DNA from 4 places in the Vibrio sp. R15-SG3-ISO1A genome. Region 1 is predicted to be linked to each of the others. Evidence: predicted binding sites of a transcription regulator. Region 1 holds the regulator's gene; each other region holds the start of a gene.
What was found. The regulator MetJ, encoded in region 1, represses methionine synthesis genes. The targets are predictions, from matches to a motif close to TTAGACNTNTANANGTCTAA.

Region 1 (7,500 bases):
ATGAAGAGCTGGGCTAAACGCTCAGAGGCTCGAAAGTCGCTGCTGTAGAGTGAGCCATCGACATCCAACAGCGCCACCAGCGTCACATCCGGGAAATGGTGCCCTTTGGCGAGCATTTGCGTGCCGATCAGAATCTGATATTCACCGCGTCGAATGGCGCTTAACGCCTCTTCTAGGCTGCCTTTGCGCCGCGTGCTGTCGCGGTCAATACGAATGGTTTTCTGCTCTGGAAAGAGCGTATGCAGTTGTTTCTCTAGCTGCTCGGTTCCCACCCCAACAGTGACCAGTTGAGTGGAACCACACCCTTGGCACTGGTGGATCGTCGGCTGCTGAGAGCCGCAGTGGTGACAGCGAATTTCGCTGCTGTGCTGATGGTAGGTGTAGTAGGCGTCGCAGCGCTTGCATTCCGCGATCCAGCCACATTCGTGACACATCAGAGCCGGGGAAAAGCCGCGTCGATTTAAAAACAGCATCACCTGATTGCCTGCGTTGAGGTGCTTGCGCATTTGAGCGATCAGTGGCGCAGAGAGGCCCCCCTCTAAATAGAGCCCTTTGACGTCAATCACTTGATTGGTGGTGGGCACCGCACTGCCTGCTCGGCGAGACAAATGCAGATGATGATATTTGCCAGACAGCGCATTGTGCAGCGTTTCTAACGCGGGCGTTGCTGAACCAAGCACAATCGGGATCTGCTCTTTGTTGGCGCGCATGACCGCCACATCGCGCGCATGGTAGCGCAAGCTATCTTGCTGCTTGTAAGAGCTATCGTGCTCTTCATCGACAATAATAATGCCCAGATCAGCAAAAGGTGTCAGCAATGCAGATCGCGTCCCAATCACAATGCCGGCCACTTTATCGCGCGCGCACAACCAGGCATTGAGACGCTCGGTGTCATTCAATCCAGAATGGACTACCTCAATCGGCACGTTAAAACGCTTTCGAAAGCGATTGATGGTTTGCGGCGTCAGGCCGATTTCCGGCACCAACACCAAAGCCTGCTGACCCCGCTCGAGGACTGGCTTAATCATGTTGAGGTACACCTCGGTTTTACCTGAACCGGTCACCCCTTCGAGCAAAAAGCAGCCAAAACCGCTGAAACTGTTGACCGTCGCGATGGCGATCGCTTGCTCTTCATTCAGCTTTGGTTTCTCGACATCGGCTTCAATGTCAGCACCCCACTTAGCAAAATGAGGCTTACGCTCAATCGACTCAATCCAACCTTTGTCTGTCAACGCGCGCAGCACGCTAGTGCTGACCTCTTCATCAATAAAACGTTGGTGTGACGTCGGGCCGTGTTGCAGCATCTGCATCACTTTGGCTTGCTTAACCGCTCGGCCAAACCCATGCATCAACTGATCGCGTCCGGTTGGCGTCAGCTGCCATTCCACCACGGCGGTAAAGTCGGCCGGTTTTCCCTTACGCAGGGCGCTGGGCATCGCATTGGCTAAGGTTTCGCCAAGTGGATATTGGTAAAAGTGGCTGCACCAGTGCAACAAGGTATATAACGAGTCGGGCCAAACGGGTTGACTGTCGAGCACCTGCTTAATCGGCTTGATTTTGTCCATCGGCAGCGATGACTGCTGCACCAAGGCTGTCACGATACCGACTAAGGTTTGACGGCCAAAAGGCACAGACACGCGCCCACCGATCACTGGAAAAAGGTGTCCAGGGATTTGATAGTCAAACTGTTTATCTAGTGGTACGGGTAACGCGACTCGGGCGATGGTGGGTCTCATTCAGTCTTTCACTGCAGGTCGATGACGCGTTTAGTCTAAGGGAAAAGGCAGAGTGAGAAAAGCCAGCGCATCTCAGTGTCTGTATGAGGAGACGCGGGTAACACCACTTCGCGATAACATCCATGCGTCTCCCTCTCCTGAAGCGGCTAAAAAAGTAGCGATTTCTACCCCAAATCGGTTGATCCTAGGCGTACTATTCATTACTATATCGCGCCTTAGAGATATGGCTGCTCTGGCAGCGGTGTCCTAAATCCATTTTACATTAACTACGTGTGGTGTCCGGCTCTGAATCGGATAGCGACACGGCCTATATTGAGGTTACCCCATGAAAGCTGGAATCCACCCAGAATACAAAGCAGTAGCAGCAACTTGTTCTTGTGGCAACACATTTGAGTTCAAATCTACTCTAGACAAAGAATCAATCCACCTAGACGTATGTGACAAATGTCACCCATTCTACACTGGTAAGCAACGTATCGTTGATACAGGCGGCCGTGTAGATCGCTTCAACAAGCGTTTCGGTGCTCTATCAAGCGGTAAGAAGTAATTCCTTCTCGCGGATAGGAAAAAGGACGCTGCGGCGTCCTTTTTTGTTGCCAAAGATTTAGAGCAATTAACCTATTCACATTAAAACCCGCAGTCATATCTCTTTCTATCTGGTCTAATCTCCAGTCATTTCCCACATATTACCCTACTCGCTCGCATTCTAACCTAGGCAGCTTGACTCAGTTCCTCTAAAATGATTAACCCCCTTTGTGCTGAATCATTTTAACGAGTACCTATTTCTATGCCTGATGACCACCGTCAAGACCTGACCCCTGAAGAACAATTTCGCCAAAAAGCGCTCGACTACCATGCCTTTCCAAAACCAGGCAAGATCTCTGTCGAGCTGACCACCCAAGCAGAAACCGCGCAAGATCTCGCGCTCGCCTACAGCCCAGGCGTGGCCGAGCCGGTACGAGAGATCGCTCAAAACCCCGATAATGTCTATAAGTACACTGCAAAAGGCAATATGGTGGCAGTGATCTCCAACGGCACAGCGATTCTTGGCCTAGGTAATCTTGGCCCACTGGCATCAAAGCCCGTGATGGAAGGCAAAGCCCTGCTGTTTAAGCGCTTTGCAGGTTTGGACTCCATCGACATCGAAGTCAAACATCGCACGATCGATGAATTTGTCGACACGGTCGCCAACATCGCGGATACCTTCGGCGGCATCAACTTAGAAGACATCAAAGCGCCAGACTGCTTTGAAATCGAAAAACAATTAATTGAGCGCTGTGATGTGCCAGTCTTCCATGATGACCAACACGGTACCGCCATTGTGACGGCTGCTGGCATGCTCAACGCCATTGAGCTGCAAGGTAAAAAACTGGAAGACGCCGTGATTGTCTGTCTGGGTGCCGGCGCGGCAGCCATCGCTTGTATGGAACTGCTGATCAAGTGCGGCGCGATGCGCGAGAAAATTTACATGCTGGATCGCAAAGGTGTGATCCACACTCGACGTGATGATCTCAACGAATACAAACAACTGTTTGCCAACAACACCGACAAACGTACGCTGCAAGATGTCATCGATGGCGCCGATCTGTTCCTTGGCGTTTCTGGTCCTAACCTGTTATCGCCAGATGATCTTAAATTGATGGCCGACAAACCCATCGTGTTTGCCTGCTCTAATCCAGATCCTGAGATCAAACCTGAGCTCGCTCATGATGTGCGCAATGACCTCATTATGGGTACAGGTCGCAGTGACTACCCGAACCAAGTCAACAACGTACTTTGCTTCCCGTTTATTTTCCGTGGCGCACTGGATGTACGTGCTAGCGAGATCAACGATGAGATGAAGCTCGCTGCCGTAGCGGCCATCCGTCAACTGGCGAAGGAAGAGGTCCCTGCCAATGTTCTGACCGCCGCGGGTGTGGATTCACTCTCGTTTGGCCCAGACTACATTATTCCAAAACCGATGGACCCAAGACTACTCCCCCGCGTCGCCAAAGCGGTCGCGTTAGCCGCGGTAGAATCCGGGGTGGCACGCATTGAGCTGCCTGACCATTACATGGATATCGAGTAACCTTGACGCCCACTACCAGCCACGACCGTTGTCTCTGGCTGAGCAAAAACAACAAAGCCGCTGACGATGTCAGCGGCTTTTGCATTCAAATTCAGTGCAAAACAGGGCCAGCGTTAGTCGTCAAACGCCTCAAACTCAATCCCCATCTCCGTCATCAGCTTTTTCACTTCAGCGGGAATATCATCTGGACGGTCTTTACGCAAATCTTCATCCGTCGGTAATGGTTGACCTGTGTAAGCGTGCAAGAACGCTTCACACAACAACTCACTGTTGGTGGCATGACGCAGGTTGTTGATCTGGCGGCGCGTACGCTCGTCTGTTAATACCTTAAGGACTTTAAGTGGGATGGAGACCGTGATTTTTTTCACTTGCTCACTTTTCTTACCGTGTTCTGCGTATGGGCTAATGTATTCGCCATTCCAGTCTGCCATTGCGCACCTTTATATTTGCGTATGAGTGTTTAAACCACAATTTTAACGGTATTTATGGCTACAAGCAAAGACATATAGACGTCTAGAAGTGTTGACGTCTTAAAAAATGAGAAGTAAAGTGGTTGGCGATAGGAGTGAATCGGCCCAAACTGTGAGTGTGTCGCAGCACTACACCACATTGGGTGCCGGATACACCTGATAAGCAACAGGTATATCTCATTCCCTAAAACAAGTCACTACTGTTCGCAAGGAAAACGCTATGAGCACGCGCAAACCCGCCACCATCGCGGTACGTACTGGTATCGAGTCAGACACCCAACATCACGCTGTCGTTCCCCCTATTTATCTCTCGACCAATTATGGCTTTCCGGCGTTTGGTGAAGTGCCGAAATACGATTACACGCGTTCTGGTAACCCGAACCGTGGCCTGCTTGAAACGGCGCTGTATGAGTTAGAAGGTGGAGAAGGCGCTGTAGTGACCAATTGTGGCACCTCAGCGCTCAACCTTTGGGTCTCTGCGTTTGTCGGTCCAGATGATTTGATTGTCGCGCCACACGATTGCTACGGTGGCACCTATCGACTCTTCAATACCCGCGCGCAAAAGGGCGACTTCAACGTGTTGTTCGTCGACCAATCCGATGACGCAGCCTTGACCGCCGCCATCAACCAGAAACCCAAGCTTATCCTGTTGGAAACGCCATCAAATCCTTTGGTGCGTGTGGTGGATGTCGAGAAAGCCTGCCAGCAAGCGAAACAAGTCGGCGCACTGGTCGCGGTTGACAATACCTTCTTAACCCCGATTTTCCAGAAGCCACTCGAACTGGGTGCGGATTTCGTTATTCACTCAACCACCAAATACATCAACGGTCACTCCGATGTGATTGGCGGCGTGGTGATCACCAAAACCAAAGCGCACGCTGAAGAACTGGCTTGGTGGGGCAACTGCATTGGGGCCACCGGCACGCCGTTTGATAGCTACATGACGCTGCGTGGCATCCGCACGTTGGGCGCACGAATGAAGGTGCACGAACAAAGCTCGGCAAACATTCTCGACTTTCTGAAAACAGAGTCACTGGTTGGCCGCATCTATCACCCAAGCTTGCCGGATCACCCTGGTCATGACATCGCCAAGAAACAACAATCAGGCTTTGGTTCTATGCTCAGCTTCGAGTTCGCTGGCAGCTTTGAAGAACTGAAACAGTTTGTCGGTGAGCTGAAACTCTTCTCGCTTGCAGAATCGCTAGGCGGCGTAGAAAGCCTCATTTGTCACCCAGCGTCAATGACCCACCGTGCGATGGGCGAAGAGGCGTTGGCCGAGGCAGGTGTCTCTCAGCAACTGCTGCGTCTGTCTGTCGGTCTTGAAGATGCCGATGACCTGATTGACGATCTCAAGCAAGCCTTTAACTGTGTGAAGGAGTCCGCGTAATGACGACATCGCGTCAACTGCATAAATTTGGTGGTAGCAGCTTAGCGGATCCGGAGTGCTACCGCCGGGTAGTCACCATACTCAAAGAATACTCTGGCAGCGATGATCTGATCGTTGTCTCAGCGGCCGGTAAAACCACCAATCATTTGATTGAATTTACCGAAGCGCTCTATAAAGACGGCCGCCTTGCCCATGAAGCGTTGCAGTCGGTACGACAATTCCAAACAGGGCTTATCGAAGCCTTGATTGACAGTGACGACGAACAAGCGCACATGCTGGCGACGCTCAAAGACGAGTTCACCACCCTCGGCGAATTAAGCGCCCCGTTAAGCGAGGCGGAGCGAGCTGCGGTACTTGGCCACGGTGAAATGTGGTCCTCAAGACTGCTCGCCGCGCTATTGAATCAAGCGGGTTTACCAGCCATCGCGCAAGACTCTCGCACTTTCTTACGGGCAGAAACCGGCACGCAACCTGAAGTGGATCGTGGTCAGTCCTACCCACTACTGAAGGAAATTTTGGCGCAACACTCACAGCGTCGTCTGGTGTTTACCGGCTTTATGGCGCAAAACCAAGCAGGCCAAACCGTGCTGCTTGGCCGAAACGGATCCGATTACTCTGCCACCGTGATTGGCGCGCTCGCAGAGGTCAGTCGCGTCACGATTTGGAGTGACGTTGCTGGCGTATACAGCGCAGACCCTCGCCTTGTCAGTGATGCTTGTCTTCTGCCCCTATTGCGACTGGATGAAGCAAGTGAACTGGCACGCCTTGCCGCCCCCGTGCTGCATAGCCGTACCTTGCAGCCTGTCGCTCAAAGTACGATGGACTTACACTTGCGCTGCAGTTACGACCCTGAATCTGGCTCTAGCCGCATTGAGCGCGTCCTCGCCTCTGGGCGTGGTGCCAAGATCATCTCCTCACTCAATGACGTGTTGTTGATTCAGTTAAACTTCGCCTCTGGCCATGATTTCAATCGCATGGAAAAAGAAGTGCTGAGCAGTTTGAAACGCGCCCAACTTGAACCTCTAACTTATGAAGTCCAAGCGGATAAGCACTCATTACGCCTAGCTTATACCTCCGAAATTGCAGGGGGCGCTTTAGGCTTCTTACAAGATTCCGCCATTGCAGCAGAAATTAAACTCAAAGAGGGCTACGCCCTTGTCGCTGCGGTGGGCGCTGGTGTCACCAACAACGCCAACCACTGTTACGGCTTTTACCAGAAGCTCAAGTCATCGCCTGTCGAGTTCATCTCTGAATCTCGTTCCGGTCTCAGTTTGGTGGCTGTCTTACGCCGCACCGAAACCGAACCACTCGTTAAGGCGATTCACAACCAACTTTTCCAAGCACAAAAACGAGTCGGCATCGCCCTATGCGGCAAAGGCAACATTGGCTCCAGTTGGTTAACCCTGTTTGCAGAACAAAAAGCAGAGCTAGAAAAGCGTCGTGGAATGAGTTTTGAGCTCGTGGCGGTGATCGACAGCCAAACCTATTGGTTTAATGACCAAGGCATCGATCCTAGCGCGGTCAGTGAGCATTTCGATGAAGAGTCTATCCCTTATCAGCAAGGCGAGTGGATCCAGCGCCTCGGTGCGATTCAGGGCTATGACGATGTGGTCGTACTCGACGTGACGGCGAGTAAAGAGTTAGCTGAGCGCTACCTCGATATAGCCGAGCAAGGCATGCATCTTATCTCTGCCAATAAGGTTGCCGGCTCTGCCTCAAGTGCTTACTACCACCAAGTCCAAGATGCGTTTTCCAAAATAAACCGCCATTGGCTCTACAATGCCACCGTTGGAGCAGGCTTGCCGATCAACCACACTGTGCGCGATTTGCGTGAAAGTG
Region 2 (7,500 bases), on a different contig from region 1:
GAGGTCTACATCAATGCGCAACAACCACTTGGTTTCGTCCACCATTTTTAGCTTCATAGAGGGCAACATCGGCATTGGAGAGTAGGTCATCCACCGAGTCACTGCGTTTGAGTTCTGCGACGCCAAAGCTCATGGTGCAATCGAGATGAACACTACTGACGATAGGATTCAGCGCCACCTTTTGCCTCAATAGTTCTGCTTGTTGAATCGCTTCTTCCGCTGTGTGCTTGGGTAACAGTATCATAAACTCATCACCGCCAAAACGTATTGCCAAAACCGAGTCTGGAAGAGCGTGCTGCATAAGCTTGGCGACTTTCTCAATGGTTTTGTCTCCCACCAGATGCCCTAGCTCATCGTTAATCTGTTTGAAGTTATCGATATCGGTCATTATCACGCTAAGGGGCAGATGTTCCTCTTTCGATTGACGAACTAGAGAAGGCAGTAACAAGTCCATCGCTCGTCGGTTATAGAGTCCTGTCAGTGGATCCTTTTGTGACAACTGATGGATGGAGTCGAGCAATCTTGCATTGATGAGCCATAGCATGCTCAGGCTAATGGCAACCATTAATATGATGCAGAATAGGTAGGTCAGGGCATGAATCAGTCCAGAACTCATATAACTGCTAATCGTAGGCCCGAGCGCGGTATAGACGAGGCGAAACACCATAAAACTGCCATAGCTGGCAAATGGGATCACCATCATGAGAAGTGGAAACTTGGCATCGTCCTTCTCGCCCTTAAGCAGTGCCCAAGCCGCGAAAAAACAGCAGGCGCTGAGGTAGGCGCTTAAGATAAGGATACGGACGTTGATGGATGGCATTACATAGGTAAAGAAAACAAACAGTAGACCTGCTAGCAGCAATGCCCCCTCTAGCCATTGCACTCCTTTACTGTGATAGGCGCGAATCGCGCAGATGCCTTTCACGGTAAAAAGAAAACCCAGCATGATGAGGGTATTGGCGAGCACTATGGTCAGCCACTCTGGCGCGTTTCCTCGAAAACCTAAAAACATCGGCCCTAAGCCAATCATAAAGATGCCAGCGGCCAGTCGGTTCAATCCTTGAACTTGTTTCTGCGAGGTTTGATAAAAGAACAAGCCCGAAGAATAGATAAAGGAGAAGACGATAACCGTGAAGTTAAGTGTGCGAATGTCTAAAGAGAGGTTGTCCATAACGTAGCCAAAGATGGGGGCGCCTATCGAAGAGTCATAGTAGACATTTTGCTTGGCGATAGCTGCAATCGGATGTCATTTATCCGATACAGGTAGAAAAATGCCAGCGTATTTTGCTGGCATCTATGCACATTGCTGCGGACACTAGGCCTGTTTCTCTGCCCGTTTGGCTTTCTCTACCATTGGGGTAATGGTAGAGCCTTGCACTAAGATGGAAAACACCACCACAGAGTAAGTCATAACCAGGATGATCTCTTTAACGTCAATGAGCTTATCTTGAATGACCCAAATGCCAGAGGGAATGGAGAGTGCCATGGCCAGCGCTAATCCACCTCTTAGGCCGCCCCAGGTAAGGATTTTGACTGACCAAGGGTTGTAGGTGCGATAGCGCTTAAACCCTACGTAAGAGAAAAACACGCTTAGATAACGCGAAAGCAAGACCAAAGGAACGGCGACCGCCATCATGATCCAGTCTTCTTGATGGAATTCAAACAGCAACATCGACATACCGATCAAAAGGAACAAGACGCCGTTAAGGAATTCATCGATCAGCTCCCAGAAATGGTCGAGGTGATCTTCACTCTCTTTTGAAAAGCCGATAAAGCGCGTCCAGTTACCGATCATGATTCCTGAGACCACCATTGCTAACGGGCCCGACACATGCAAAATCTCGGCAAAGGCATAACCTGCGGTGGGAATGCCGATGGTCAGCAGCAGCTCCATAGAGTGATCATCGGTCGCGCTGATCAGGTAGTGGAACAAGAGCCCTAGGGCAAAGCCATACACAATGCCACCTACCGCTTCTTGTGCGAACAGCAAGGTGACGCTGCCCAGTGTCGGCGTGTCGTGACCAAAAGCGATAGTGTAAAGAGTGACGAAAATGACCAAGCCAAAGCCGTCGTTAAAAAGGGACTCTCCCTCAATTTGGGTTGAGATACGTTTGGGGGCATCGAGCTTTTTGACGATCGCTAACACGGCAATCGGGTCCGTCGGAGAGATCAGTGCCCCGAAGAGTAAGCAGTACACCAGATCAAACGGAATGTGCAGCCATTGGCAAAAACCATAAAGACCAAATCCGATGAAGAACGTCGAAAACAGCGTGGCGCCCAAGGCTAAGACAGTGATCTCCCATTTTTGATCTTTAAGGTTGGGCAGTTTGATGCCCAATCCGCCAGCAAAGAGGAGAAAGCCGAGAATCCCCTTCAACAAAAAATCTTCGAAGTTGATGCTGGCGACCGTCTTTGACGCAATTTCTGTCAGTTGGAACCAATCATTTTGGCCTGCAACCAAAATGAGTAACGACAGCACCATAGAGCCCGCAGTGATGGCGATGGTGGTCTGCATTTTACCTATCTTGCTGTTTACAAAGGCAATCAGCATTGCCGCAGCCGATAAAAAGCAGAGTGTGGAGTAGACTGACATGAGTGTTCCAGTGTGTAACAAATTATGAACAAGAATTTTGTTACTGACTTGTTCAAATAGCAAATGATTTTTACCCGTGGTGTGAGACGTATTTTTACCGTTTAGACGTCTAGACTCCTTTTTGAACTGTGATAGGATGGGGAAATAACGAAAGGAATGAGGCAGTACTGTGGGAAGTAATGTAAGGCAGCAAATCGAAGCGCAATTGCAACAACGGATACTTTTGATCGATGGTGGCATGGGCACCATGATCCAAGATTACAAGCTCGAAGAGCAAGATTATCGTGGTACGCGTTTCGCCGATTGGCATTGTGATTTAAAAGGGAACAACGATCTGTTGGTGTTGACTCAGCCTGCATTGATCAAAGAGATCCACAGCGCCTATTTAGAAGCCGGTGCGGATATTCTCGAAACCAATACCTTTAATGCCACCACGATTGCGATGGCCGACTACGACATGCAGAGTTTAAGCGAAGAGATTAACTTCGCAGCGGCCCAACTTGCACGTGAGGCGGCCGATGAATGGACGGCAAAAACGCCGGACAAACCTCGCTATGTCGCGGGCGTGTTGGGCCCAACCAACCGCACCTGTTCCATCTCTCCTGATGTGAACGACCCAGGTTATCGCAATGTCAGTTTTGATCAGTTGGTCGAGGCGTACTCTGAGTCAACGCGCGCCCTAATCAAAGGCGGCAGCGATCTGATTCTTATCGAAACCATTTTTGACACCCTCAACGCCAAAGCGTGTGCGTTTGCCGTTGACTGCGTATTTGAAGAGCTCGGCATTAGCCTGCCTGTGATGATTTCAGGGACAATTACCGATGCCTCTGGACGTACGCTCTCTGGCCAGACTACCGAAGCTTTTTACAACTCACTGCGTCACGTTAGACCGTTATCGTTTGGCTTGAACTGCGCACTTGGCCCTGATGAACTGCGTCCATACGTCGATGAACTCTCGCGTATTTCGGAGTCTTTTGTCTCGGCGCACCCAAACGCCGGTTTGCCGAATGCGTTTGGTGAGTATGACTTGTCGCCACAAGAGATGGCACAACATGTTGAGGAGTGGGCGAAAAGCGGCTTTCTTAACTTAATTGGTGGCTGTTGTGGTACCACGCCAGAGCATATTCGTGAAATGGCTCGTGTGGTCGATGGTGTAGCGCCGCGCGCTCTGCCAGAGCTCCCTGTCGCGTGCCGTTTGTCAGGGTTAGAGCCGCTCACTATTGAGAAAGAGACGCTATTTATTAACGTCGGCGAGCGAACTAACGTCACGGGCTCGGCACGATTCAAGCGTCTTATTAAAGAAGAGCAGTATGATGAAGCGTTGGAAGTGGCCCGTCAGCAAGTGGAAAACGGCGCGCAAATCATCGATATCAATATGGATGAAGGCATGCTTGATGCGCAGGCCTGCATGGTACGCTTCCTTAACTTGTGCGCCTCTGAGCCTGAAATCTCCCGCGTGCCGATTATGGTTGACTCGTCGAAGTGGGAGGTGATTGAAGCGGGTCTGAAATGCATCCAAGGCAAAGGCATCGTTAACTCGATCTCGCTCAAAGAAGGCAAAGAGAAATTCATTGAGCAGGCCAAGCTGATCCGACGCTACGGCGCCGCTGTGATTGTGATGGCGTTTGATGAAGTGGGTCAGGCGGAGACACGTGAACGCAAACTCCAAATCTGTACGAACGCGTATCGTATTTTGGTTGACGAAGTGGGCTTCCCGCCGGAAGACATCATTTTTGACCCGAATATCTTCGCGGTGGCCACCGGTATTGAAGAGCACAACAACTACGCTGTTGATTTCATTGAGGCCGTAGCAGACATCAAACGCGATCTGCCGTATGCGATGATTTCAGGTGGCGTGTCCAACGTATCGTTCTCGTTTCGCGGTAATAACTATGTACGCGAAGCGATTCATGCGGTGTTCCTCTACCACTGTTTCAAGAACGGCATGGACATGGGCATCGTCAACGCCGGTCAGTTAGAAATTTACGACAACGTCCCAGACAAGCTGCGTGAAGCGGTAGAGGATGTGGTGCTTAACCGCCGCTTTGATGCTACCGAGCGCTTATTGGATATTGCCGGCGAATACGCCGAAAAAGGGGTCGGCAAAGAAGAGGATGCCTCAGCACTGGAATGGCGCACATGGCCTGTTGAAAAGCGTTTAGAACATGCGCTAGTGAAAGGCATCACCGAGTTTATTGTTGACGATACAGAAGAGGCGCGAGTCAATGCGAGCAAGCCTCTCGAGGTCATCGAAGGGCCACTGATGGATGGCATGAACGTGGTTGGAGACCTGTTTGGTGAAGGGAAAATGTTCCTTCCTCAAGTGGTGAAATCCGCGCGTGTGATGAAGCAAGCCGTGGCTCACCTAGAGCCGTACATTAATGCAGAGAAACAAGCAGGCTCGACCAACGGTAAGATTCTGCTGGCGACCGTAAAAGGCGATGTTCACGACATAGGTAAAAACATCGTTGGTGTGGTGCTGCAGTGTAATAACTACGAAATCATCGACTTAGGTGTGATGGTGCCGTGCGAGCAAATCCTAAAAGTCGCGAAAGAAGAGAAGGTGGACATCATTGGTTTGTCTGGCTTGATCACCCCATCGTTGGACGAAATGGTGCATGTCGCCAAAGAGATGGAGCGCCTCAACTTCGATTTGCCACTCTTGATTGGCGGCGCGACCACATCGAAAGCGCATACCGCAGTGAAAATTGAGCAAAATTACTCACAACCTGTGGTGTATGTGAATAATGCCTCACGAGCGGTCGGGGTCTGTTCCTCACTGTTGTCTGAGACGTTAAAGCCGGCGTTTGTTGAAAAGCTGCAAGCGGACTATGACGTGGTGCGCGATCAACATAACCGTAAGAAACCCCGCACTAAGCCGGTAAGCTTAGAGCAGGCGCAAAGCAATAAAGTGGCAATTGATTGGCAAAGCTACACGCCGCCGGTTCCTTTGAAACCCGGTGTGCATGTGTTTGATGATTTTGATATTGCAACGCTGCGCCAATACATCGATTGGACGCCATTCTTTATGACGTGGTCCTTGGTCGGTAAATACCCAGCAATCTTTGATCATGAAGAGGTCGGTGAAGAGGCGAAACGCTTGTTCGAAGATGCCAACGCTCTGTTGGATCGCGTTGAAAAAGAGGGCTTGATGCAAGCCCGCGGCATGTGTGCTTTGTTCCCTGCGGCCAGCGTTGGCGATGACATTGAAGTGTACACCGATGAGTCGCGTACCGAGGTGGCTAAAGTGTTGCACAACTTACGTCAACAGACGGAAAAACCTAAAGGTTACAACTACTGTTTGTCGGATTACATCGCACCGAAATCATCCGGTAAAGCGGATTGGATTGGCGCGTTTGCGGTGACAGGGGGCATCAATGAGCGTGAGTTGGCCGATGAATACAAAGCGCAAGGGGATGATTACAATGCCATTATGATTCAGGCGGTGGCAGACCGTTTGGCCGAAGCGTTCGCCGAGTACTTGCATGAGCGGGTGCGCAAAGAGATCTGGGGCTACGCGGCCGATGAGAACTTATCCAACGAGGAGTTGATTCGCGAGAAATATCAAGGCATTCGTCCTGCACCGGGCTATCCTGCGTGTCCTGAGCACACAGAGAAGGGCGCAATTTGGGAGCTGATGGACGTTGAAAACACCATAGGCATGACGCTGACGTCGAGCTATGCGATGTTCCCTGGCGCTTCTGTCTCAGGTTGGTACTTCTCTCACCCTGACTCGCGCTACTTTGCCGTTGCTCAAATCCAGCAAGATCAGGTGGAGAGCTATGCACAGCGCAAAGGTTGGGACATGTTGGAAGCGGAGAAGTGGCTTGGTCCCAATATCAATGGGTAATCTACTCTCTTAGCGCTTGCGCTGAGTGTCACTAACAAAAAGCGCGGCCCTTGGGTCGCGCTTTGTCTTTTTGAAATATCTGTTGAATATATGTTGAATATATGTTGAATATCTGGTGGCGGCTGAGTTAAACAAACAGCGTCGCTAAGCCTAAAAAGACCGACAGACCGATGACGTCGGTGACGGTAGTGAGCGCCATGCCGCCTGCCAATGCAGGGTCGATGTTCATTTTTTTCAGCAGCACAGGAATCATCACGCCAGCCACACCGGCAACAAATAAGTTGGTGAGCATGGCGGCAGAGATTATGCCTCCAAGCATCCAGTCGCCTTTCCAAGCAATGACGATCCCGCCGATGATCAATGCCCACAAAATGCCGTTAAGCAGACCGATGGCGGCTTCTTTCATTAATAGTTCACGTTTGTTGGCATCACCGATATGGCCCAATGCCAAGCCACGGATGACGAGCGCGACCGTCTGGTTGCCTGCCACGCCGCCCATCGAAGGCACTATGGTCATCAAGACGGCAATAGCGGCCATCTGCTCGAGAGTGGCTTCAAACATGTTCGAGACTGAGGCCGCTGCAAGCGCCGCCAACACGTTGGCCCCAAGCCAAATGCTGCGTTTACGGGCTGATTTGACCACGGGCGCAAAGGTATCTTCGTCGTCATCCATACCGGCCATGCTCATCATGGAGTGCTCGGCATCTTCTCGGATGACATCGACCACATCATCGATGGTAATACGCCCAACCAGATGTTTGCTCTCATCGATAACCGGCGCTGAGACCCAATTACGGCGCTCAAACAAGCTGGCGACGTCGGAGTCACTCATGGTCACTTCGATAGCCTCATCCGCATCTTCCATCACTTCGGCAACTTTGATGTCGGGCTGAGTCGTAATGAGCGTGGTAATGGGCAGTTCACCAATAAGGTGGTTCTCTTCATCAATGACATACAAGGCATCGGTCGCTTCAGGCAGCTCGCCTTTCATGCGCAGATAACGCAGCACGACATCCACATCGACATCACCACGAATGGTGATGACGTCGGTATTCAT
Region 3 (7,500 bases), on a different contig from region 1:
AAACTGATGGTGGCACCAAATTCACCTAAGCTGCGCGCAAAGGCGAGCATCGTACCGGTAATAATGCCCGGTAAGGTTAAAGGCAGTGTAATGGTGGTAAAGATTTTCAACGGGGAAGCACCCAATGTGGCCGCTGCCTCTTCAAGGCGTGGGTCAATGGACTCTAGACTCAAACGAACCGACCTGACCATCAATGGTAGAGAGACAATCATGCACGCGATTACCGCGCCTTTCCAACTGAAGGCGAAGACCAGCCCCCAATGCTCAAACAGATACTGACCAAGCCAGCCTTGGCGACCAAGGGAAATCAGCAGCAAATAGCCAATCACAACAGGGGGTAACACCAGTGGTAGGTGGATGAGGCTATCTAACACGCTACGTCCGAAAAACGACTTTCTAGCCAGCAACCACGCCAACAAGATACCAAGGGGGATCAGCCATAGCACCGCCACCCCCGCTATTTTCAAACTGAGTGATAAGGCTTGAATCTCGTAATCACTGAGCATCACTGACTAAAAATCCGTATTGTGTAAACAGCGCTCTTGGGTCACGCGTTTGCAAGTAATCAAGAAATTCGTTCGCCGTGACATTGTCACTCACAACAGCAGCAGGATATTGAATCGGGTCGTGGCTACGCTCCGAAAGCGTGGCTACCACTGTCACCTTCTCTGATTGCATCGCATCGGTTTTATAGACAATCCCTAATGGCGTTTCACCTCGCTCCACTAACGCCAGAGCAGCACGTACACTTTTACTCGGCGCGAGCGACATCTCTACGCTCTGCCAGACGCCAAGCCAAGTCAGCGCTTGTTTCGCATAGATACCAGCGGGAACCGTGTCGGTTTGCCCCACCGCGAGTCTTTGCCCGTTTAGCGCTTGTTGCCAAGATTGAACGTCCCCGACAGCCAAAGCGATCTGCTTCTTGGCAATGACGACGAGTTGGTTTGCCGCTATCTGTTTCACCTGGTGTGGTTCTACACTGCCATTGTCGATCAAATATTGCACCCACTGATGGTTCGCTGAAATAAACACGTCTGCGGGTGCGCCATAGGCAATTTGCCGCGCTAGGGACGAAGAGCCACCAAACACGGTGATCACCGAGACATCACGCTGCTGCTCGAATTCATTCACGAGCTCTGAGACCACATTGGTCATCGACGCGGCGGCATAAACCGTGAGTTTGTCTTGCGCATGAGCGTGAAAAGCAAGGCCTAACCACATAGCGAAGAAAAGTGAAAATCGTTGTTTCATTGTTTGTTCTGTGTCTCTAGTTCTGGCCAGAGTAAATCCAGTTTCAAATGCTGCTCGATGGCATCAGCAATACGATCGATGGCATCAAGTTGGCGCGCATTATGGTCTATCGCGCCGATCTCCTCACCGGTTGCCCAACGCATAATCAGCGTCGTCGCCTCGGCCGAGTTAAAGATACCATGTAAATAGGTCCCAAAGACTTGATTACACTCACTCAACGCGCCATCTCTCTCGCCCGAACTGAGCATAATGGGCGATACATCTGTGGTTTGAGTGCGACCAGCATGAATCTCATAGCCTGATACAGGCACCGTGCTGCCATTTAATGAGAGTTGGCCATGCACATTCGTTAGCGTTTTTGAGTCGGTGATCACCGTTTGAGTCTGCAAGTACCCCAGCCCTGCTGTGCTGCCTGCGTCACTTTCTAACCCCAAAGGATCATCAATGTACTGACCCAGCATTTGGTATCCACCACAAATGCCAATCACTTTGCCGCCTAAACGAAGATGACGCTGGATATCGCGATCCCATCCCTGACTGCGCAAGTAGGTAAGATCGCTGCGGACCGATTTTGAGCCCGGCAAAATAATGACGTCTGCTCCCAACAGCGACTCCCCCTTACCTACGTATCTAAGGTGAATGTCTGGGTTGCTTCTTAACGCATCAAAGTCGGTGTGATTGCTGATCCGAGTAAACACTGGCACCGCAACCTGAATCTTCGCGCTCGAATTGAGCGATTGCTGAGTATTGATGGCATCTTCCGCCTCTAACTCAAACCCGTGCAGATACGGCAACACGCCGATGACAGGCTTGCCGGTTTTTTCTTCCAGCCAATCAAGGCCAGGTTCGAGCAGTGAAATATCACCACGAAAGCGATTAATAATAAATCCTTTGACTCGCTGCTGCTCGCTCTCTGATAGCAGGGCCAGAGTGCCGTATAAGTGAGCAAACACGCCGCCCCGATCAATATCGGCGACAATCACGACTGGCACATCTGCCTCCTCAGCAAAGCCCATATTGGCGATATCATTCTCACGTAGATTGATTTCTGCTGGGCTACCAGCGCCTTCGATCATAATCGAATCATAGTGTTCGGTCAGTTGACTAAACGAGTCCATCACAAAAGGCAGCGCTAACTGTTTGTAGTTCTGATAACCACACGCTTCCATATTGCTCAGTGCTTTACCTTGCACGATCACCTGTGCGCCAGTATCGGAATTGGGCTTAAGTAACACTGGATTCATATGTACACTAGGCTCAACACCGGCGGCTAAAGCTTGAACCGCTTGGGCGCGACCAATTTCACCACCGTCAGCGGTCACGGCGCTGTTTAACGCCATATTCTGTGGTTTAAATGGGGCAACTCGCACACCGCGGCGAGCCAACACTCGGCAAAGACCTGCCACGACAACGCTTTTTCCTGCGTCAGAGGTTGTACCCTGTACCATTAGGGCTTGAAGAGGCGTTTTCATATAAAGAAAAAACTACAATAAATCCATCCGTTATGTTGGCTGACGATACCACTCCCACCTTGCAATCGCTAATGTTTCGATAAAAAAGCCCGAGGTGGTAATACCTCGGGCTCTCAATCATTCTGCGAATTAGAACGCCGCTTCAATCGTGCTACCAAACTGCTTGGCTAGGAAGGCTTTCGTTTCTTGCGATTGGAAGATCTCGACGAACTGCTGATACTCAGGTTTAGTCTCTTCCCCTTTACGGGTCGCGATGACCATAACAGCGAGCGGGGCATCGGTCGATTCGAGATAAATACTCTGTTTCTGCGGATCAAGCCCTGATGACATCACATAGTTCATCGTGATTGCCGCAGCATCGACATCATCCAGAGTTCTGGGTAACTGCGCCGCATCGACCTCGATGAATTCGAACTGTTTAGGGTTGTCCACAACATCAGTGAGCATTGCCGCATATCCAACGCCCTCTTTCAGGGTGATCACTCCCGCATCAGCAAGCAATAATAGACCGCGACCACCATTAGTCGGATCGTTTGGTATCGCGATACGCGCTTTCTCTGGCAACGCATCTAAAGTGCGGTATTTATTTGAGTAAAGTCCCATACGCATGAGGATTGAACGGCCGATTGAGACAAGTTCTGTACCATGATTTTGATTAAAACTGTCTAAAAATGGTTGATGTTGATAACTATTGATATCGATACTGCCATCATCAAGCGCCGCGTTTGGTGTGACATAATCCGAAAACTCGATCACTTGCACCTTTAACCCATGCTGCTCGGCTTGTTTTGCTACCGCCTCGACAACCTGGGCGTGCGGGCCAACCGTCGCTCCAACTTTAATCACTGACTCTTCTTTTTCGCCGCACCCGGTAAGTCCGACTACCGTGATGAATGCTAGCAACGACACCTTACTGACTAACTTCATATTTCCCTCTCATTGTTAATAAAAGCCTTTTAGATGGCTAGAGCTCCACTGTATGCTTTCTATATAAAAAATCAATCAATTCAATTCGTAGGCGACAAATCATTTTAAATCATCAATAATGACACCCACCTCAAATGGCTGGCTTAAAACTTGCTAATATTTTTTCATTAGGCAAAAACGCCAAGCCAATGTGGCGCTTAGACGGAAAATTGACAATGTCGGAGACTGTTTTGAAAAAAATCCTACTTACCAGCGCGCTGGCTCTTGCGGCGACATCAGCACAAGCGAATAACTTCAGCTACAACTACTTTGAAGTGCGTGTAGGCGCCAATCCCTCGACATTAGGCGGTGAGTTTACCACTCTATTCACGGAAAACTCCCATTTGATCATTCGCGCCGATTCTCAGTTTGATGGCGATTATGACGTTGCCGGTGGTATCGGTTTTAATGGACCAGTAACACAATTTGCGGATGTGTATGGTCAAATGCTACTTCACCAAACAAAATATGTGGCAGGTGATAGCGACACGCAGATTGAAATGAACATTGGCGGTCGTCTTTGGTTGACTGAACAAGTCGAAGCGACGATGCGATTAGGCCGTTTGGATGATTCCTCTGTCTTTCACGCCGGACTTCGTTTTCACTCTACTCAGCAGATGTCGCTATCAGCCGAGACAAGAAACAACGGACTCTATGGTCCACAATTGACGATGAGCGTTCGTTTTCAGTACTGATGATCGTGCTGCTCTGATGTGAAAAAAGCGCCGTCTTGGCGCTTTTTAGTTCCACGGTTTTAGTATCCCTGTTTTAGTAACCTTATCTTAGTTAAAACGGTTAGCGAACAATCAACTCACGTGGAATCAACTCAATACCCGGATCGTAACGTTTTGCCGACGCGTTAAGTGCCAACGCCAACGCGCTGTCTGAAATCATTTCAAATTGCTGAGGCAAAGAGTTCACTTTAAAGGGAAGGAAATCAAGCAGACGATTATCACCAAAGGTCCCCAGTTTGATGCCTTTGACCAACTCTGGTTGCTCGAGAAATACGTCTAATACCCCTTCCAACAATGTATACGAGGTGGTCACAATCGCATTGGGAAGCTCATCGTTGGCCAGCCAAGTACGCATCACCTTTTTCGCGTCAATACGGTTAAAGTGGTCACCATAGCCAATCACTACACTACAACCTCGCTCTTCTGCCGCCGTCTTAAAACCCAACTCACGCTCTTTAGAGATATTGAGGTCTGGAAGTGCACCAATTAAGCCAATAGTTGTGACGGCGTCACTAATTACGGAGTGAGTGAGCTCATTCGCCGCGCCAAAGTCTTCGCTGATCACGCATGAAAAAAACTCATCGTCTAAGGGACGGTCAATCGCGATAACCGGCGTGCCCTTATTTTGAATGTCGAGATAAAATTCATTGGCATCTGGCATCGCGCTCGCCACAAACAGCCCATCGACCTTACGACTGATCAACGCATTGACGACATTTTTTTCCGTATCAGCGTCATCATCCGAACAGGCGATCAATATTTGATAGCCTGCTTTTCGAGAACTTTGTTCGAGAAGTTTTGCAAGCTTGGCATAACTGGTGTTTTCTAAATCAGGGATCACCAACCCAAACGATCGACTTTGTCCTGCGCGCAGCGTACTGGCAGCAAGATCCGGGCGATAGTTATGCTCTTCCACCACCGCCATCACTTTACGTTGTGTCTTTTCGCTGATCCGATATTTTTGTGCTTTACCGTTAATCACATAGCTTGCGGTTGTCTTGGACACACCGGCCAATTGGGCTACTTCATCTAGTGTCATATCTCTACCTTAATCTGTGCGCACGATCATAATAATTCATCAAAGATCTATCGCTGAGTTGAATTATAAGCTGAAACGTTTCAGTATAAAAGCTGAAAGGATTCAGCAAAGAATAAAACAAGAGTAAGGTCACTATTTTCAACCAAGTTGAACAGTATTGAGGCGGGAACCTCATAGATATTACTCCATTCTTTGCTAAAACTTTTTTGTGGCGCGAATTTGCTGAATCGATTCACTAAAGTGGTTGCTGGTCTCAAGCTATACTGACTGCCCAGTAAACAGATGAAAGTAAATAGCGAGAAGAGACAACAGAAGTTGCACTCCGCGCCCACAGACTGAGAACGAACTGTATGACTTTTATGCTGGAGAAGCGCCATGCTCAAGCTCACCAAAACTGATATCACCCTATCGCAACAGGCGGATGATAAATTTGCCGCTATTCAAAACATTGCATCGACACTTGCGAATAAAGGCTTAGTCGACGCGCAGTACGTCGAGGGCATGCTCAATCGCGAGAAACAAAACTCGACGTTTTTAGGCAACGGCATAGCCATCCCACACGGCACCACCGACACCCGTCACATGGTCAAAGAGACAGGCGTTGCGATTCACCACTTCCCTGACGGTGTAGAATGGGGTGACAGTAACCGTGTCTACGTCGCCATTGGTATTGCGGCAAAATCGGACGAACACTTGGGCATTCTTAAGCAATTGACCAAAGTACTGAGCGCTGACGGCGTTGAAGAACGCCTAAAATCGGTAAAAACCGCGGATGAAATCGTCGCACTCCTGAATGGAGATGTTCAGTTAGAAGTGGATCTCGACGCGTCGTTAGTTCAAGTGGGCTTTCCAGCCAGTGATATGGTCCAGCTCAGCGCTGTCGCTTCTGGTTTGCTCAAAAATACCGGATGCGCAAACCACGATTTTGTTGCCGATATCGTATCAAAAACACCCACCCACCTTGGTCAAGGGCTTTGGTTAGTCGGCAGCGAAAAAGGTGTTCAGCGTAGCGGTGTCTCTTTTGTTTCCACGGCGAATCAATGCCAATTTGATGGTGAAAACGTCAAAGCATTGATCACCTTTGCAGCGTGCAACAATGCACACCAAGCAATCTTAGAAAACCTGACGCAGTTGATTTTTGAACAAAAACACACCTCATTGCTTGATGGCAGTGGCGAACAAGTCATCGCGCTACTCAAAGGCGAACAAGCAGAGCAAGCCAGCGCTGATGGCAATACCGCAGTCTTCAAAATTCGAAACGCACATGGTTTACATGCAAGACCGGGCGCGATGTTGGTGGCGGAAGCGAAAAAGTTCGAGTCGAACATTCGCGTTGCAAACCTTGATGGCGACGGCAAAGCCGTTAACGCGAAAAGCCTAATGAAAGTGATTGCGCTTGGTGTTAAACACGGTCACCAGCTGCAATTCACCGCAGAAGGGGCAGATGCACCTCAGGCACTGGAAGCCATTGGCAGCGCGATTCAATCTGGCCTTGGTGAAGGTTAAGGGGCGACCATGTCTGAGATTGCAACCAATAAAGTCGTGACCATCACGTTGAATCCAGCGCTCGATCTGACCGGTAGTCTGGATACCCTCAATGTGGGTAGCGTGAGTCTTGTCAAAGAGAGCAACCTAAGAGCGGCGGGCAAAGGGGTCAACGTCGCTATGGTCCTACGCGATTTAGGTGCTGACGTCACTGTCACGGGTTTTTTAGGTAAAGATAACCCTGAACTGTTCCACCAACTGTTTTCAAACATCGGTGTGACGGATCGCTTTGTCGAAGTTGACGGCTCCACTCGTATCAACGTCAAGTTGGTGGAGAAAAATGGCGAGGTCAGCGACATCAATTTTCCTGGCGTCGAAGTAAACGATGCTCAAATCGCGCAATTTGAGCGAGTTCTGCACGAACTGGCGAACGATCATGACTACTTTGTCTTTGCTGGCAGCCTACCCGGTGGTGTCACACCGGCTCAGTGCGCAGCATGGATCGCGCAGTTGCGTGAACGTGGCAAAAAAGTCCTGTTTGACAGCAGTAAAG
Region 4 (7,500 bases), on a different contig from region 1:
AATCCACATTCTAAACCCACCCTCTTTTTTCACTGGTTAACGGGCCTTGGTTTTATTGGCGTGTTAGGCCTTGGCTTGTATCTTGAGCAAATGGAGCGAAGCCCAGCCAAAGGCGAGTTAATGGGGATTCACAAATCCCTTGGCGTGATTATTTTGCTGATCGCTGTGTTGCGCGTGGCGTGGCGACTCAAAGAAGGGCCGATTGAAAGCTCGGCGGTGTTGACCCGAGTACAAGAGATTCTAGCCAAGTCGATTCATGGCATTTTGATGCTGGCGACACTATTGATGCCCATCTCAGGCATTGCCATGAGCGTCGGCGGCGGGCGAGCACTGGAGGTTTTTGGCGTCGAGATCCTTGCTGCAGGGGAAAAAATAGAGTGGCTGCAATCGCTAGGAGGGGCGGTGCATGGGTTTGCCCCTAAGATCATTATTGCGGCCTTGGTGCTCCACATTACTGCGGCGCTTAAGCATCAATGGGTCGATAAAGATGGCACTTTGAGTCGTATGTTGGGGCGTAAATAATCCACGATGACAGGCTGATGGGAATGCATTTCGATCAGAGAATGCCAAGATAGAAAAAGGGTCGACATGAACGTCGACCCTTTTTGGTATTTATTGGGGTATTGTGCACTTAGGTCAGATTACCAACCTTTAACGACACCACCTTGGAAGATGTCTGAAGCAGCGTTGTACACTTCGTCAGTTTGGTAAGCTTTTACGAAGTTTTGTACATTCTCTGCTGAGACGTTGTTTTCACGCGCAACGATAAGGTTCACGTATGGTGACTCTTTATCTTCAACAAACACACCGTCTTTCTCTGGCGTCAGGTTGATAGAGCTTGCGTAAGTGGTGTTGATGACAGACAGCGCAACATCATCAAGAGAGCGTGGCAGCTGGGCAGCGTCTAGCTCAAGAATTGAGATGTTTTTTGGATTTTCAACGATGTCGCGTACCGTTGCCAGTAGACCAACGCCTTCACGCAGTGTGATCAGACCTTGCTGCTCTAGTAGAATCAATGAGCGACCCAGGTTAGTTGGATCGTTAGGAACGGCGATACGTGCACCCTCTTCGATCTCTTCCACAGAGGTCACTTGCTTAGAGTAACCCGCGATTGGGTAAACGAAAGTGTTACCTGCGATAGCCAGCTTGTAACTACGGTCAGCAATTTGCTGATCTAGGTATGGTTTGTGCTGGAACGCGTTGATGTCGATTGAACCGTCATCCAGGGCTGCGTTAGGAGTAACGTAATCCGTGAATGTCACCAATTCCACATCCAGACCGAACTGCTCTTTCGCCACTTTTGCTGCTACTTCAGCAACTTGTGCTTCTGCACCCGCCATCACGCCGACTTTGATTTTGCTGTTGTCCGCTTCTTTTTCGCCACAACCAGACAGAACCAATGCAGATGCCGCAGCGGCAATCGCCAAAAGACCTTTAAGATTAAATTTCATGACCTTCTCCTTGTGAAAATCTTAATGTTTATCTGTGATCCACTCGGCGCACAATCGCATCGCCGATAGATTGAATAATTTGAACCAGTACGATGAGCATCACCACTGTCACGGCCATGATGACCACATCGTAGCGGTGGAATCCGTAACGTATCGCGACATCACCTAGACCGCCGCCGCCCACTGTCCCCGCCATTGCTGAGTAGCTCACCAATGTCACCAAAGTGATGGTGACGGAGTTGACGATGGTCGGCATCGCTTCAGGAAGCAATACTTTACTGATGATTTGCATTGGCGTCGCACCCATAGATTGCGCAGCCTCGACCAAACCGCTTGGTACTTCCAGTAGTGCGCCTTCAATCAGGCGAGCGACGAATGGAATCGCACCAATCGTGAGAGGCACGATGGCGGCGGTGGTACCGATAAAAGTGCCCACCAACAGTTTCGTCACAGGGATGATGGCAACCATCAACACCAAAAACGGCACGGAGCGACCAATATTGACGATTGCGCCCAACACACCATTGAGTTTGGTGTTTTCTAGTAGGCCACCTTTTTTGGTCGTGTGTAAGATAACGCCAAGAGGGATACCGACAGCAAAGCCCACGATACCCGCAACGGCGACCATGTAGAGGGTTTCCCACGTCGCGCCGATCAGCAGTTTACTGTTAAGCTCGAGCCATTGTGAAATCGAGTTAAAGGACATAGCCAAGCACCTCTACCTTTACATTGTGTTCACGCAGAAATTCGATTGCTGCGTTGTCGTCTTGCTCATTACCAAATAGCTCGGCGACCATCATGCCGAATTTTACGCCCCCGGCGTAATCTAAGTCTGAACTCAGAATGCTGACATCGATATTGAATTTACGCGCAATTTGGCTCATCAGCGGTGCATCGACGGTTGCGCCAGTGAATTCAAGGCGTACCAGAGGGTAGCTGTCTTCAACGCGGCTGCTTTGCAAGCGAGCCTCGTAATCTTCTGGGATCGATAAGTCGAGCGTAGAGCGGATAAATTGGTGCGCCAGCTCGGTTTTCGGGTGAGCAAAAATATCACCAACCGTGCCTTTCTCCACCAGTTCTCCACCACCGATGATCGCCACTTGGTGACAAATGCTTTTCACCACGTCCATCTCGTGAGTGATCAAAAGCATAGTAATGTTCAGCTTGCGGTTGATCTCTTTTAACAGCTCAAGAATCGATTGAGTGGTCGCGGGATCGAGCGCGCTGGTCGCTTCATCACATAGCAGCACTTTAGGATCTGATGCGAGCGCACGAGCGATCGCAACACGTTGTTTCTGACCACCACTGAGGTTTGACGGGTAGCTTTCATGCTTATCAGCAAGGCCGACCAGTTTCAGCAGTTCGGTTACCTTAGTGGTGATGGCGTTTTTGTCTTTGCCCGCCAGTTCAAGTGGCAGTGCGACATTATCAAACACAGTGCGGGATGAAAGCAGATTAAAGTGCTGGAAAATCATACCGATATTGCGGCGTGCTTGGCTCAGCTGTGATTTAGACAGTGTCGTCAAATCAACACCATCAACCTTGATTGAACCTGAGGTGGGCGCTTCCAACATGTTCACGCAGCGAATCAGTGTACTTTTCCCTGCTCCAGAAGAGCCAATAACACCGAAAATCGTTCCTTGAGGAACCGTAAGGTTAATGTCTTTCAGCGCATGGATTTCCTTGCTGCCCTGATAAAACACCTTGTTGACTTGATTAATTTCAATCATCAGTTAACCCGCTTGCAAATAACTTGGTGAGAAGTCGATTATTTTGAACTACCTCTCATTTGGTAGACGATGCTATGGGTTTGCAGGTTTAGTGTCAATAGATATTTTTACGGCTAGACGTCCAAACGCCTTTTTTCACTCTCTTGCGCGGAGATTGTTTCGTCATGAGATAGATAAGAAAGAAATAACGCGGGCAAATGGCCTTATTCACAGGCGCTAAAGCGATAGTGCTCGCCTTGCTGCAATTCGCTCGTTTTAAGGTATAATTCGAGCCAAACACAGCAGACAGAGACACATATTTTGGCAAAACCAGCAGTCTTTCTAGATAGAGATGGCGTCATCAACGTTGACCACGGTTACGTGCATGATGAGCATGATTTCGAGTTTATCGATGGCGTATTTGAGGCGACGAAGCAACTCAAGCAGATGGGCTACCTATTGGTGCTGGTGACCAATCAGTCGGGTATAGCTCGTGGCAAGTTTAGCGAAGATCGCTTCTTGTCGCTGACGCAATGGATGGATTGGAACTTTGTCGATCACGGTGTCGAGTTTGATGGCTTTTATTATTGTCCGCATCACCCTGATTATGGCGACGATCGGGATTGCGAATGTCGTAAGCCAAAGCCGGGGATGTTCCAGTCAGCGCAGCGCTTTCTCGATATCGATATGGCCAAATCGGTCATGGTCGGTGATAAGGCGCAAGATTTGATGGCGGCAGAGGCTGCTGGGGTAGGGCAGAAGATTTTGGTCCGCTCAGGCAAACCGGTGACCGAACAAGGTGAAGCGCTAGCAAGCGTGGTGCTTGATAGTCTTGCCGATGTGCCGCACTATCTAACAAATACCGTTAGCTAACAAAGACCGTTAACCAATAAAACCATTGACGGACAACGAACAGTCAAAGGCACAAACACTCAAGGAGTCGAGTATGAACAAGCATTTAGCCTTGTGGGCAGTCGCGGGATTGGTGTTGGGCTGCGCGCAAAGCGAGCAGGCGAGCGCGCCAGTAAAGTTCCATACCTACCAGTGTGATGAGGGCAAGCAGTTTTCAGCCGCTTACCTTTCTGGTGAAGAGGCCGCACTGGTTAAAGTAGAGGGCAAATCGCTGCGTCTCACTCAGCTACCCTCAGGTTCGGGCAGCCGCTACGCGCTAATGGACGATGGCCAAGAAGTGACGCCGGCTGTCAATTTGGCCATTAAAGGCAACGAAGCGCGTTTGAACTATCAAGATCAGCGCTTTACCCAATGTGTCACTGATTAAATCCAAGTTACTGCACCTCAATAGCCAAGGCATTCGCCTTGGCATGGCTTTTAATGACGTAGGAACATGAGCAAAAAACTCACCATTGTTGATATTGCCAAGCTGTCTGGCGTCGGAAAGTCGACCGTCTCACGTGTGCTGACCAATGACCCGAAAGTCAAACCGGAAACCCGCGCCAAAGTGGAGCGAGTGATTCAGGAGTCGGGTTATGTGCCGTCCAAATCGGCGCAATCAATGCGTGGTGGGCGACAAAAAGTCGTTGGGGTGATCATCTCTCGTCTTGACTCCCCTTCAGAAAACAGGGCGGTGAGCAGTATGCTTGCCGTCTTGTATCAACAAGGCTACGACGTGGTGATCATGGAGAGCCAGTTTGATCGCCAGATGACCAATGAACACTTAGAGGTGTTGAAAAGACGCAATGTGGATGGCGTTATCGTCTTTGGTTTTAGTGATTTGGACGTCGCGCGTCTAGCGCAGTGGCAGGCGCGCTGTGTGGTGATCGCGATGGAGACGGACGTTGTCTCTTCGATCAACTACGACAACCAAGGCGTCATCACGCACGCGCTCAATCACCTCCATCAACGTGCGTGCCGAAATATCGCGTTTATCGGCGTCGATCCCTGTGATAAAACCACAGGTAAACTGCGGTTGGACGCCTACTTGAGCTGGTGCAAGCACAACCAGATCGCCCCTTGCTATCAAACCGGTCAGCTCAGTCACGACAGTGCTTACGCGTTGGTGGATAAGGTATTGTCAGAGCGCACCGACGCGATTGTGTGTGCCAGTGACACCTTAGCACTTGGCGTCATCAAGCGTTTGCAAGAGCTCGGTCGTGATTCTGTCAACGTGACAGGCGTAGGCGGCAGCGAACTGCTCTCTTTCCTATTTCCGAATGTCTTTAGTATCGACCCTGGTTACGCTCAAGCGGGTGAAAAAGCGGCTAACGTATTGATCAATAAGATCAATGGTAGTTCTGATCAGGTTCACATCACTCAACAACCTATCCAATTTTAACTATCTGAATCTGTTGGTAATTTCTGATTTAGTGTGATCATTTTCAATTTATGGGACTGTTCCCATTTTAATGTCATGCGCTTTTTGGGATTATAATGTCGAATGAGTGGGAATGTTCCCATTAATATAATAACAATCAAACAGAGTCAGTTTGAATGTCTGCAATCGCAGACTAACATCAATAGAATCCAATTAGGGTGGACATGGAAATGAGTAAGATAGCCAAGCAAGACGTCGAACGTCTGATTGAGCGAGTCGGTGGACGTGACAACATCGCCAGTGTAAGTCACTGTTTGACGCGGCTACGCTTTGTGTTGAACGACACCGGTAAAGCCGATGAAAGAGCCCTTGAAGCGTTGCCAATGGTAAAAGGTTGCTTCACCAATGCCGGGCAGTTTCAGGTGGTGATTGGCACGGAAGTCGATGAAGTCTACAAAGTGTTGATTGAGCTATCCGGTCAATCTGCTGCGTCGAAAGAGGAAGCCAAACTCGCGGCAAGACAGAACATGAACCTGCTTGAGCGTGGTATTTCCCATCTTGCGGAAATCTTTGTTCCGCTACTGCCTGCGATCATCACCGGTGGTCTGATTTTAGGTTTCCGCAATGTGATTGGCGACATCCGGATGTTTGATGGCCAAACATTAACGCAAATCAGCCAGTTTTGGGCCACGGTGCACAGTTTCTTGTGGTTGATTGGCGAAGCGATTTTCTTCTTCCTACCGGTGGGTGTGTGTTGGTCAACGGTGAAAAAACTGGGTGGTACGCCGATTCTGGGCATTACGCTCGGGGTAACCTTAGTCTCACCTCAGCTCATGAACGCGTATTTGATCGGTAAACAAGTGCCCGAAGCGTGGGATTTTGGCCTATTTGTGATTGAAAAGGTCGGGTATCAAGCGCAGGTGATCCCCGCGATGTTGGCTGGGGTCGCCTTGGCGTTGATTGAGACCAACTTAAAGCGCATTGTACCCTCTTACCTCTACCTTGTTGTGGTGCCGTTTGTCTCCATTATTCTCTCTGTCGTGTTGGCGCACTCCCTGATTGGTCCATTTGGCCGCGTGTTGGGTAACGGTGTTGCGTTTGCTGCTAAGGCTGCCATGACCGGCGACTTTGCGGTGATTGGCTCGATGATATTCGGCTTTTTGTACGCGCCTTTGGTGATCACGGGTATCCACCACACCACCAATGCGGTTGACTTGCAACTGATGCAAGAATTAGGTGGCACGCCGATTTGGCCGTTGATTGCTCTATCGAATATCGCTCAAGCATCAGCGGTAGTGGGTATCATCCTCATCAGCAAAAAACACGGTGAGCGTGACATCTCTGTACCTGCTGCCATTTCTGCTTACCTAGGGGTCACTGAGCCAGCAATGTACGGCATCAACTTAAAGTACAAGTTCCCTATGCTAAGCGCGATGATTGGCAGTGCGGTCGCGGCGGCGATTTGTGGCAGTGCTGGCGTCATGGCGAACGGTATCGGGGTCGGTGGCTTGCCGGGTATTCTCTCTATCCAGCCCCAGTACTGGAGCGTTTACGCGATGGCGATGTTGGTGGCCATAGCTCTGCCTGCCATGCTGACACTCTTCTTCTATAAACGTGCGCAGTCTAAAGGCGAACTTGAGCCTGCGAACGCATAACGCTGACGGAGCGGCCTTGGCCGCTCCTTATTCTCAGCGCCCCTTCTTTGTTACTGAAATTTTAGGCGTGATATGACACGAACAACTCAAGAGGCCAATTGGTGGAGAACTGCCACCATTTATCAAATCTATCCAAAAAGTTTTTGTGATAGCGGGGCGAAAGGCACTGGTGATCTCCAAGGGATCATCGCTAAGCTGGATTACCTCAAACACCTTGGGGTTGACGCCATCTGGTTAACACCGGTTTATCAATCACCTATGGTCGACAATGGTTACGATATTTCTGACTACTATGCCATCAATCCCGAGTTTGGCACCATGGCGGATTTTGATGCGTTGCTCGCCAAGGCCCATCAGCGTGGGATTCGAATCATCATGGATATTGTTGTGAACCACACATCAACAGAGCATGC

Region 2: the regulator MetJ is predicted to act here: its motif matches at 2,695-2,714, upstream of metH (methionine synthase).
Region 3: the regulator MetJ is predicted to act here: its motif matches at 3,680-3,699, upstream of AC6R0L_RS03595 (MetQ/NlpA family ABC transporter substrate-binding protein).
Region 4: the regulator MetJ is predicted to act here: its motif matches at 3,287-3,306, upstream of metN (methionine ABC transporter ATP-binding protein MetN).

What each region holds. Positions count from the first base shown of each region.
Region 1 covers NZ_JCBDGH010000073.1:169-7,668, reverse strand. Annotated here, with positions in the region: gene priA (primosomal protein N') at 1-1,736, opposite strand, end outside; gene rpmE (50S ribosomal protein L31) at 2,062-2,283, shown strand; gene AC6R0L_RS12135 (malic enzyme-like NAD(P)-binding protein) at 2,524-3,804, shown strand; gene metJ (met regulon transcriptional regulator MetJ) at 3,918-4,235, opposite strand; gene AC6R0L_RS12125 (O-succinylhomoserine (thiol)-lyase) at 4,495-5,661, shown strand; partial or broken gene AC6R0L_RS12120 (bifunctional aspartate kinase/homoserine dehydrogenase II) at 5,661-7,500, shown strand, end outside.
Region 2 covers NZ_JCBDGH010000076.1:46,178-53,677, reverse strand. Annotated here, with positions in the region: gene AC6R0L_RS12865 (GGDEF domain-containing protein) at 11-1,171, opposite strand; gene AC6R0L_RS12860 (cation:proton antiporter) at 1,316-2,593, opposite strand; gene metH (methionine synthase) at 2,763-6,443, shown strand; gene mgtE (magnesium transporter) at 6,571-7,500, opposite strand, start outside.
Region 3 covers NZ_JCBDGH010000030.1:72,276-79,775, reverse strand. Annotated here, with positions in the region: gene modB (molybdate ABC transporter permease subunit) at 1-506, opposite strand, end outside; gene modA (molybdate ABC transporter substrate-binding protein) at 496-1,251, opposite strand; gene AC6R0L_RS03600 (cobyric acid synthase) at 1,248-2,723, opposite strand; gene AC6R0L_RS03595 (MetQ/NlpA family ABC transporter substrate-binding protein) at 2,853-3,650, opposite strand; gene AC6R0L_RS03590 (hypothetical protein) at 3,866-4,384, shown strand; gene cra (catabolite repressor/activator) at 4,485-5,462, opposite strand; gene fruB (fused PTS fructose transporter subunit IIA/HPr protein) at 5,838-6,968, shown strand; gene pfkB (1-phosphofructokinase) at 6,978-7,500, shown strand, end outside.
Region 4 covers NZ_JCBDGH010000057.1:7,880-15,379, forward strand. Annotated here, with positions in the region: gene AC6R0L_RS08045 (cytochrome b) at 1-522, shown strand, start outside; gene AC6R0L_RS08050 (MetQ/NlpA family lipoprotein) at 642-1,451, opposite strand; gene AC6R0L_RS08055 (methionine ABC transporter permease) at 1,480-2,157, opposite strand; gene metN (methionine ABC transporter ATP-binding protein MetN) at 2,147-3,181, opposite strand; gene gmhB (D-glycero-beta-D-manno-heptose 1,7-bisphosphate 7-phosphatase) at 3,482-4,033, shown strand; gene AC6R0L_RS08070 (MliC family protein) at 4,107-4,439, shown strand; gene treR (trehalose operon repressor TreR) at 4,506-5,453, shown strand; gene treB (PTS trehalose transporter subunit IIBC) at 5,663-7,087, shown strand; gene treC (alpha,alpha-phosphotrehalase) at 7,160-7,500, shown strand, end outside.